3 regions of the Chromobacterium paludis genome follow, and region 2 is predicted to be linked to each of the others. Evidence: predicted binding sites of a transcription regulator. Region 2 holds the regulator's gene; each other region holds the start of a gene.

Region 1 (3,276 bases), 1.9 Mb from region 2:
GGGTCACGCCGGAAATCCACATCGAGGCGATGTACAGCACCACGCCCACGGTGGCCAGCCAGAAGTGCGCCTCGATCAGCTTGACGCTGAACATGGAGTCGCGGCCGAACAGGCGCGGGATCAGGTAGTACATGGAGCCGATGGTGATGAAGCCCACCCAGCCCAGCGCGCCGGAGTGCACGTGGCCGATGGTCCAGTCGGTGTAGTGGGACAGCGCGTTGACGGTCTTGATCGACATCATCGGGCCTTCGAAGGTGGACATGCCGTAGAAGGACAGCGAGACCACCAGGAACTTCAGCACCGGGTCGGTGCGCAGCTTATGCCAGGCGCCGGACAAGGTCATGATGCCGTTGATCATGCCGCCCCAGGACGGCGCCAGCAGGATCAGGGAAAACACCATGCCTACGGACTGGGTCCAGTCGGGCAGGGCGGTGTAGTGCAGGTGGTGCGGACCGGCCCACATATAGGTGAAGATCAGCGCCCAGAAGTGCACCACGGACAGACGGTAGGAGTACACCGGGCGGCCGGCCTGCTTGGGCACGAAGTAGTACATCATGCCGAGGAAGGCGGCGGTGAGGAAGAAGCCCACGGCGTTGTGGCCATACCACCATTGCACCATGGCGTCCACCGCGCCGGAGTAAACCGAGTAAGACTTCCACAGCGTCACCGGCACGAAGGCGGAGTTGACGATGTGCAGCAGGGCCACGGCCAGGATGAAGGCGCCATAGAACCAGTTGGCCACGTAGATGTGCTTGACCTTGCGGATGGCGATGGTGCCGAAGAACACGATGGCGTACACCACCCAGGTGACGGCGATCATCAGCTTGATCGGCCATTCCAGCTCGGCGTATTCCTTGCCGAAGGTGAAACCTAGCGGCAGGGTGATGGCGGCCAGCACGATGATCAGCTGCCACATCCAGAAGGTGAAGGCGGCCAGTTTGTCGGAAATCAGCCTGACGTTACAGGTACGTTGCACCACATAGTAGGACGTGGCGAACAGGCCGCAGCCGCCGAAGGCGAAAATGACCGCATTGGTGTGCAAGGGGCGCAGGCGGCCAAAGTGGAACCAGGGCCCGAAATTGAGCTCTGGCCACACCAGCTGGGCCGCGATGACGACGCCCACCAACATGCCGACGATGCCCCAAACTACGGTCATGATGGCAAATTGGCGCACCACCTTATAGTTATAAGTGGATTGCGTTTCCATTAAGGTTATCTCCAAGGTTGCTAACTCAGAACATGAACAAACCGTAGCGGCTTGAACTTCTTCACCTCAGCCCCATTTGCTACTGGGTAGGCTCAAGCCACGGGAACCGAACAGCATAGTTGAGTCAAGTGCCGATCCGTATCGAAGGCTTACGATGTCTGTATTAGCAGTTCGTCAGCGGTTTCGACAGCACCAATTCCTAGCCAGATCAATGCCTTTATTCTAAATCAAGCACCATACCCAAACCAGACGCATGAACGGTTTGGCCGTTTTAGCATGTTCTTGCCGTCGTCCTGCGGGGACGGCAATCGTTAAACGGTCCAGATTGTCACGCATGCAATTGTATTGGCCTGTGGGCAACAGCTCTTGATATGGATCAATACGGCACAATCGACGCCGCTTTCCAGGCGAAAATGCTAGAATCATCAGGTTTTGCAACGCACGCAGGCGATCATGAACCAGTCCATCCCAGTCCACTACACTCTGCGGCCGGTTTCCCCGGAGGCCCACCTGTTCGAAGCCACGGTTACAGTTTTGCAACCTGCGAAGAATGGCCAGATTTTTTCGCTGCCGACCTGGATTCCCGGCAGCTATATGATACGTGAATTTTCCAAGCACCTTGGCCAAATCCAGGCGGAAGCCGGCGGCAAGCCGGTGGTGGTGCGCCAGCTGGAGAAAAACCGTTGGCAGGCCGATCCGGCCAAGGGCGCGCTGACCCTGCGCTACCCGGTCTATGCATTTGATCTGTCCGTGCGCGGCGCTTATCTGGACGGCGAGCGCGGCTTTTACAATGGCAGCAGCGTGTTCCTGGCGGCGGAAGGCTACGAGGACGCGCCGTGCAGCGTGGACATCCTGGCGCCGGAAGGCAAGTCTTATGCGGATTGGAAAATCGCCACCAGCCTGCCGGCCGTGGAGGTCAAGAAAAAGAGCGGCTTCGGCCGTTACCAGGCGTCCAGCTACGATGAGCTGATCGACCACCCGGTGGAAATGGGCGCGTTTCAGAAAGTCAGCTTCAAGGCCTGCGGCGTGCCGCATGAGTTCGTCGTGTCCGGCCGCTTCCAGGGCGATCTGAAGCGCCTGGCGGACGACACCAAGAAAATCTGCGAATACCAGATCCAGCTGTTCGGCGAACCCGCGCCGTTCGAGCGCTATGTGTTCATGCTGTTCGTCGGCAAGGATATCTACGGCGGCCTGGAGCATCGCGCCTCCACCGCCCTGGTGGCCAATCGCGACGACCTGCCGGCGCCCGGCGCGACCGAGATCAGCGATGGCTACCTCAAGCTCTTGGGCCTGATCAGCCACGAATACTTCCACAGCTGGAACGTCAAGCGCATGAAGCCGGCGGCGTTCACGCCGTACGACCTGAACCGCGAGGGCCATACCCGTTTGCTGTGGGCCTTCGAGGGCATCACCTCCTATTACGACGATTTGACCCTGGCGCGCTGCGGCCTGATAGACGAGAAGCGCTACCTGGGCCTGTTGGCCGAAACCATCACCGGCGTGCAACGCGGCGCGGGCAGGATGAAGCAAACGCTGGAGCAATCCAGTTTCGAGGCCTGGACCAAGTACTACCGCCAGGACGAAAATAGCCCCAACAGCATCGTCAGCTACTACACCAAGGGCGCGCTGGCCGCGCTGGCGCTGGACTTGACCATCCGCCGCGACAGCCAGGGCAAGCAATCGCTGGACGACGTGATGCTGGCGCTGTGGAAGAAATGGCTGGCGGACGGCAAGGGCCTGCAGGAAGACGAGTGGGAAAAGATCGCCATCGAAACCACCGGCCTCAAGCTGCAGCCTTTCTTTGATCTGGCGCTGCGTTCCACCGCAGAGCTGCCGCTGACCGAACTGTTGGCCAGCCAGGGCGTCGAAATGCAATTCGAGGCGGCGCAGGGCGCGGCCGACCGCGGCGGCGTGGTCGACGCCTTCGCCGGCAAGCCGGCGCCGCTGACGCTGGGCGTCAAGACCGCGGCCGACGCCGCCGGCGTCAAGCTGGCCCAGGTGCTGGACGGCGGCGCGGCCCAGGCGGCAGGCTTGTCCGGCGGCGACGTGGTGGTGGCGGTGGACAAGCT
Region 2 (3,276 bases):
GCGCCGGCATGCTGCGCGAGGAGATCGACATCCTGCGCGGCTTCTACAAGCAAGTGCAGCGCGCGGCCGGCAAAGCCTCCGGCGATGCGGACTGAGCCAGGCTGCGACCTGCCTTACGCGCATCCCGCGGTGCGCGATCTGGCCTTTTTGCTGACCTCTCCCCCGCCCTGGCTGTGCGGCGCGGACATGCCGCCCGAGCGCCTGCTGGGCGCGGACGGCGCAAATCTGCTGGCCGAACTGGACCGCGCGCCGGCGGCGCTGGAAGCCTGGCTCGCCGGGGCGCCGGCCGTCCGCCTTGGAAAATATGCGGAACGATTATTCTCATTTTGGTTTCGCCATGCATCGCATATCGAACTGGCTTTTGAAAACCTGAAAGTCATCAATGCGGCGCGGCGCACGGTGGGAGAGTTCGATTTTCTGCTGCGCCTGGACGGCGAACCCTGGCATCTGGAAACCGCCAGCAAGTTTTATCTGCAAGTTGGCGACTCGCCCGATGAGCTGATCGGCCCTGGTATCAATGACGCCTGGCGGTTAAAAGAGACCAAAAATACAACACAGCTGCTTTTATCGCGCCATCCCAACGCTCGGGCCGTCCTGCCGCCGGGCTTCGAGAACTGCCGCGCCGCCGCCCGCCTCTGCGGCTGGTTCTTCTATCCCGCAGGCGCCGCCCCTGCGGCCCTTCTCGCGCCCGGCCAGCTCCATGGCTGGCACGCGCCGCGGCTGGATGCCTGGCCCAGACGGCACGAAAATTCGCGCTGGGCCTGGCTGCCCCGATTGCGCTGGCTGGCGCCGGCCCGCTTGGCAGAGGCGGAGACGCAGGAAGAACACGCCTTGCGCGACAGCTTGTCCGCCGCCGCCGCGCCGCAGCTGGTGGCGGAACTGCAGCCTGGCGCGGACGGCGTCTGGCGCGAAGCGGCGCGCGGCTTCGTCACCCCGCCCGGCTGGCCGGACCCCGGCCGCCTGGCCGCGCTGCGGCAGCGCATCGCCGCCGCGCAGGCATGAAAAAAGGCAGGCCATGGCCTGCCTTCCTCACTTCTCAACCCACCCCGCTTAGTGCCCGTTGGCGTGGGCGCAGCCGGAAATCAAGGCTTTCAGATCGTCCAGTTGCACCAGCTGGATGTGCTTGTGATCGACGGTGATCCAGCCTTGTTGCTGGAACTTGGACAGCGTGCGGCTGACCGTTTCCAGCTTCAGGCCCAGGAAGCTGCCGATTTCCTCGCGGCTCATGCGCAGGATGAAGTCGTTGGCGGCGAAGCCGCGGCTGGACAGGCGGCCGGACAGGTTCAGCAGGAAGGCGGCGATGCGCTCCTCCGCCTTCATATTGCCCAGCAGCAGCATGACGTTTTGGTCGCGCACGATCTCGCGGCTCATCAGCCGGTAGAAGTGGTGCTGCAGGCTGGGGATGTCGCGGCTCAGCGTTTCCATGCGGTTGAACGGCAGTTCGCACACTTCGCTGTCCTCCAGCGCGATGGCGTCGCAGCTGTGGTTGCCGGTGGAAATGCCGTCCAGGCCCATCAGCTCGCCGGACATCTGGAAGCCGGTCACTTGCTCGCGGCCGTCCTGGCTGGCGACACAGGTCTTGAAGAAGCCGGTGCGCACGGCGAACAAGGACTTGAAAGACTCGCCGCTGTGGAACAGGTACTCGCCGCGTTTCAGGCGTCGGCTCTGCCGGATCACGGTGTCGAGCTGGCTCATCTCCTCGCGGTTCAGTCCGACAGGCAAGCACAGCTCGCGCAGACTGCAGCTGGAGCAGGAGACTTTCAAAGAATGCAGGGGTGTGTGGTTGTGTTCAGACATGCTATTTGGCTGCAAGCTCGTAAAGGTTGACCATAGTCAATGCCGACAATGGGGGATTTCCGCAAATTTACCAGTACACCGGAAGTTTTTCCATCTGAATGAGACATGAAAACCACCCATCCCTTCTCACCCGCCCATTTTGAGTTCGATCGCGAGCTGATCGAACGCCTGGATGGATCTGGACCGCGGTATACATCGTACCCGACCGCAGATCGCTTCACATCAAATTTCTCTGATGATGACTATCTGCTGCGCCTGCAACAACGCCGCATCGGCGCCAACCGCAAGCCTTTATCGGTTTACGTGCATATACCATTTTGCAACACCGTCTGCTTCTACTGCGCCTGCAACAAGATCATCACCAAGGACAAGAGCAAGGCGGACATCTATCTGGACCACCTGGAGAAGGAAATCCAGCTGGTGGCGGCGCAACTGGGCTGCCGCGAGAAGATCATCCAGCTGCATTTCGGCGGCGGCACGCCCACCTTCCTCTCCGATGCGCAGCTGGAACGATTGATGGCCATGCTGGCCGAGCACTTCGAGTTCATGCCCGACGGCGAATACTCGATCGAGATCGACCCGCGCAAGGTGTCGCGCGAAACCATGCTCAAGCTGGCCAAGTTCGGCTTCAACCGCATCAGCGTCGGCGTGCAGGACTTCGAGCCGGCGGTGCAAAAAGCCGTCAACCGCGTCCAGAGCGAGGAAGAAACCCGCGCCGTGATCGAGGCCGGGCGAGAGGCCGGCATCCAGTCGGTGAGCCTGGACCTGATCTACGGCCTGCCGCTGCAAACGCGCGAATCCATGCTGCGCACCTTGCAAAAGGCGCTGGAGCTGAACCCGGACCGGCTGGCGCTGTACAACTACGCCCACCTGCCCACGGTGTTCATGCCGCAGCGGCGCATCCACGAAGCGGACCTGCCCTCCGCCTCGGTCAAACTGGACATCCTGCAGGATGCGGTGAAGATGCTGACCGACGCCGGCTATGTGTTCATCGGCATGGACCACTTCGCCAAGCCCGACGACGAACTGGCGGTGGCGCTGCGCCAGGGCCGGCTGCAACGCAACTTCCAGGGCTACTCCACGCATGCGGACTGCGACATGCTGGCCTTCGGCGTGTCCGCCATCAGCAAGGTGGGCTCCAGCTACTGCCAGAACGACAAGACGCTGGAGGGCTATTACGCGGCGCTGGACGCGGACAAGCTGCCCATCGTGCGCGGCATCACGCTGGACAACGACGACCTGTTGCGCCGCACCATCATCCAGGGCCTGATGTGCCGCTTCGCCTTGTCGGTGGAGGCGATAGAGGAAATCTTCGGCATCAACTTCGCTCAGTATTTCACCGAGGAAATGCCGCAGATCCGCGCCTTCCAACAGCAGGGCCTGCTGTCCTTCGACGGCGACTTCCTGATGGTGGAGCCCAAGGGGCGCTTCCTGATCCGCAACATCGCCATGTTGTTCGACCGCCATCTGCGCGAGCGC
Region 3 (3,276 bases), 1.7 Mb from region 2:
CGGCAGCCTTACCGGCTGGCCAGCCTGGCCCAGGCGGCCGGGGCTAGCGAACGGACGCTGATGCGGCGCTTTGGCCAAGTGCTGGGACAAACGCCTTTGCAATATCTGCAGCAGCTGCGGCTGGACAGCGCGCGGCGCATGCTGGAAGGCACCGCCTTGAGCCTGGACGAGATTGTGGAGCGGGTGGGGTATCACGATGCCGGCACGTTCCGGCGGCTATTCAGCCGCGAGCTGCGATGCACGCCGGCCGAGTACCGGCGCCGGTTTGGCCGCGCCGACTAGCGGCGCTCATCCTGATCCAGCTGTTGGCGGTATTGGCGCGGCGTCAGCCCGGTCAGGGCCTTGAACTGGCGGCTGAAGGCGCTGTGGTCCGTGTAGCCGCAGCGCAGCGCGATGTCCGTGATGGCCATGTCGGTCTGCAGCAGCCGGTGCGCGTGCTCCAGCCGGGCCTTGTGTATCATTTGCCGCGGCGAGAGGTGGAACACTTTTTTGCAATAGCGCTCCAGCTGCGCGGCGGACATGCCGGCGATGCCGGTGAGCTGCGCCATGGAAACCGGCTGGCTGAAATGGCGGCGGATGAACTCGTCCACGGCGGCCAGACGCTTATAAGCCGGATGGCTCTTGCTGGCCGACTGCAAATCCAGCGAAATGCCTATCAGGCCTATGATTTCGTCTTGCCGGTTGTACAAGGGCCATTTGTAGGTCAGGCACCAGCCCGGTTCCCGGCTTTTGAACAGATGCAGCTCCAGCTGGCCTTCCAGCACCAGGCCGTCTTGCAGCACCTTGATGTCCTGCGCCGTATAGACCGGCCCCAGCTGGGCCGGAAACACTTCCGCGCTGGTCTTGCCCAGCAGCGGCTGCAAATCCTTCAAGCCGCAGCGCTGCGCCAGCGTCTGGTTGGCGCAAAGATAGCGCGCCCTGGCGTCCTTGATGAAGATGGCCGCGTTGGGGATGAGGTCCAGCACCGGCAGCAGCGGGGCAAGGCCTGCCAGCCAGTCTTCTAGCGATGCCGGTTGGCGTCCTTCCCGCCAGCGGGCGATGGCTTCAACCGTCGTGCTCGTCATCCTTCCCGCCTTTCTGGATGGGCCCGCCGCCGCGCAGGGCCGCCCTCCGTCCTTGCCGTCTGATCCATCCCACTGCTGCCGCGTCCTGTCTGATCCCGGGCCGCTGAGCGAGCCAAGCTGCCGCGCCGCCCAAACTATGCCGATTTCGTCATGACAACTGATGATAGCCATCAAGATTGTCGGCGGCAACGCGGCCATGCTATCGGGGTGGCAGCGAACAGGGATGCGGCGCGGAGAGGCAATGGAATCCACGCGCTGCGGGATAACGGCGCGGGCGGCCGGACTTGACGGGGTTTGGAATGGACAAGCGGATGCGGCAACTGGAGGTCATAGACTCCCACACCGGTGGCGAACCCACCCGGCTGGTATTGAGCGGCTTCCCCGCCTTGCCGGGCGGCGGCATGTCGGATAAGCGCGACGCGTTGCGCGAGCGGCACGATCAATGGCGCCGCGCCTGCCTCTTGGAGCCGCGCGGCAATGATGTGCTGGTGGGCGCGCTGTATTGCGAGCCGGTTTCGGCGGACGCCGCCTGCGGCGTGATCTTCTTCAACAACGCCGGCTACCTGGGCATGTGCGGCCACGGCACCATCGGCTTGATCGCCTCCTTGCACTACCTGGGATGGATAAGGCCCGGCGCGCACAAGATAGATACGCCGGTGGGGACGGTCGGCGCCGTGTTGCATGAAGACGGCGCGGTGACGCTGCGCAATGTGCCGTCCTATCGCTACCGCCGGCAGGCGGCGGTGGAGGTGCCCGGCCATGGAACGGTGATTGGCGACATCGCCTGGGGCGGCAATTGGTTTTTCCTGGTGGCCGAGCATGGCCTGAGCGTGCGGCTGGACAATGTCGAGGCGCTGAGCGCGTTCAGCTGCGCCACGATGCAGGCGTTGGCGGCGCAGGGCGTCACCGGCGCGGACGGCGCGCCTATCGATCACCTTGAGTTGTTTGCCGACGATGAGCATGCAAACAGCCGCAACTTCGTCATGTGCCCCGGCAAGGCCTATGACCGTTCCCCCTGCGGCACCGGCACCAGCGCCAAGCTGGCCTGCCTGGCCGCTGACGGCAAGCTGGCCGAAGGCGAGCGCTGGGTGCAGGCCGGCATCACCGGCAGCCGCTTCATCGGCCATTACCAGCGGGAAGGCGACTTCATCCGCCCCTATATCACCGGCCGCGCCCATATCACGGCCCGCGCCACGCTATTGATCGACGAAGAAGACCCCTTCGCGTGGGGCATCTGAACCCCGCGCGCCTCACCTGAATGAATGCCGCAAGGAGCAAGACAATGAGCGATAACATTTTCACCGGCTGCATCCCGGCGCTGATGACCCCGTGCACCGCCGATTGCCAGCCGGACTTCGACGCGCTGGTGGCCAAGGGCAAGGAGCTGGTGTCCCTGGGCATGAGCGCGGTGGTGTACTGCGGCTCGATGGGCGACTGGCCGCTGCTGAGCGAGGCCCAGCGCCAGGAGGGCGTGGCGCGGCTGGTGGCTGCAGGCGTGCCGACCATAGTGGGCACCGGCGCCGTCAACACCCGCGAGGCGGTTTCCCACGCCGCCCACGCCGCCAGGGTGGGGGCGCATGGCTTGATGGTGATCCCGCGCGTGTTGTCGCGCGGCGCGTCGCCGGCCGCGCAAAAGGCGCATTTCTCGGCCATTCTGGCTGCCGCGCCCAAGCTGCCGGCCGTGATCTACAACAGCCCCTACTATGGCTTCGCCACCCGCGCCGACCTGTTCTTCGAGCTGCGCCGCGCCTATCCCAATCTGATCGGCTTCAAGGAGTTCGGCGGCGCTGCCGACCTGCGCTACGCCGCCGAGCACATCACCTCCCAGGATGACGAAGTCACGCTGATGGTGGGGGTGGATACCCAGGTGGTGCACGGCTTCGTCAATTGCAACGCCACCGGCGCCATCACCGGCATAGGCAACGCGCTGCCGCGCGAAGTGCTGCACCTGGTGGCATTGAGCCGGGCGGCGGCCAGGGGCGATGCCGTCGCCCGCCGCCGCGCCGGCGAGCTGGAATCGGCGCTGGCCGTGCTGTCCTCCTTCGACGAGGGCTGCGACCTGGTGCTGTATTACAAGCACCTGATGGTGCTGAACGGCGACAAGGAATACGCGCTGCATTTCAACGAAACCGACACGCTGAGCGCCGCCCAGCGCCGCTATGCCGAAACCCAGTACGCGCTGTTCCGCGAGTGGTATCGCCGCTGGTCGGCC

Evidence for each region. Region 2 encodes FNR, which switches genes on or off when oxygen is low (the NO sensors DNR and NnrR bind a similar motif). Its sites were predicted from a motif close to TTGATNNNNATCAA; they were not measured.
Region 1: FYK34_RS01495 (M61 family metallopeptidase) is a predicted target of FNR. The motif match lies at 1,574-1,587, and genes of this name have one in related genera.
Region 3: FYK34_RS04575 (4-hydroxyproline epimerase) is a predicted target of FNR. The motif match lies at 1,225-1,238, and genes of this name have one in related genera.

What each region holds. Positions count from the first base shown of each region.
Region 1 covers NZ_CP043473.1:307,004-310,279, forward strand. The annotation lists gene ccoN (cytochrome-c oxidase, cbb3-type subunit I) at 1-1,207, opposite strand, end outside; gene FYK34_RS01495 (M61 family metallopeptidase) at 1,661-3,276, shown strand, end outside.
Region 2 covers NZ_CP043473.1:2,707,178-2,710,453, forward strand. The annotation lists gene FYK34_RS12685 (RNA methyltransferase) at 1-95, shown strand, start outside; gene FYK34_RS12690 (DUF1853 family protein) at 85-1,002, shown strand; gene fnr (fumarate/nitrate reduction transcriptional regulator Fnr) at 1,051-1,797, opposite strand; gene hemN (oxygen-independent coproporphyrinogen III oxidase) at 1,903-3,276, shown strand, end outside.
Region 3 covers NZ_CP043473.1:1,008,719-1,011,994, forward strand. The annotation lists gene FYK34_RS04565 (GlxA family transcriptional regulator) at 1-282, shown strand, start outside; gene FYK34_RS04570 (AraC family transcriptional regulator) at 279-1,064, opposite strand; gene FYK34_RS04575 (4-hydroxyproline epimerase) at 1,376-2,302, shown strand; gene FYK34_RS04580 (dihydrodipicolinate synthase family protein) at 2,347-3,276, shown strand, end outside.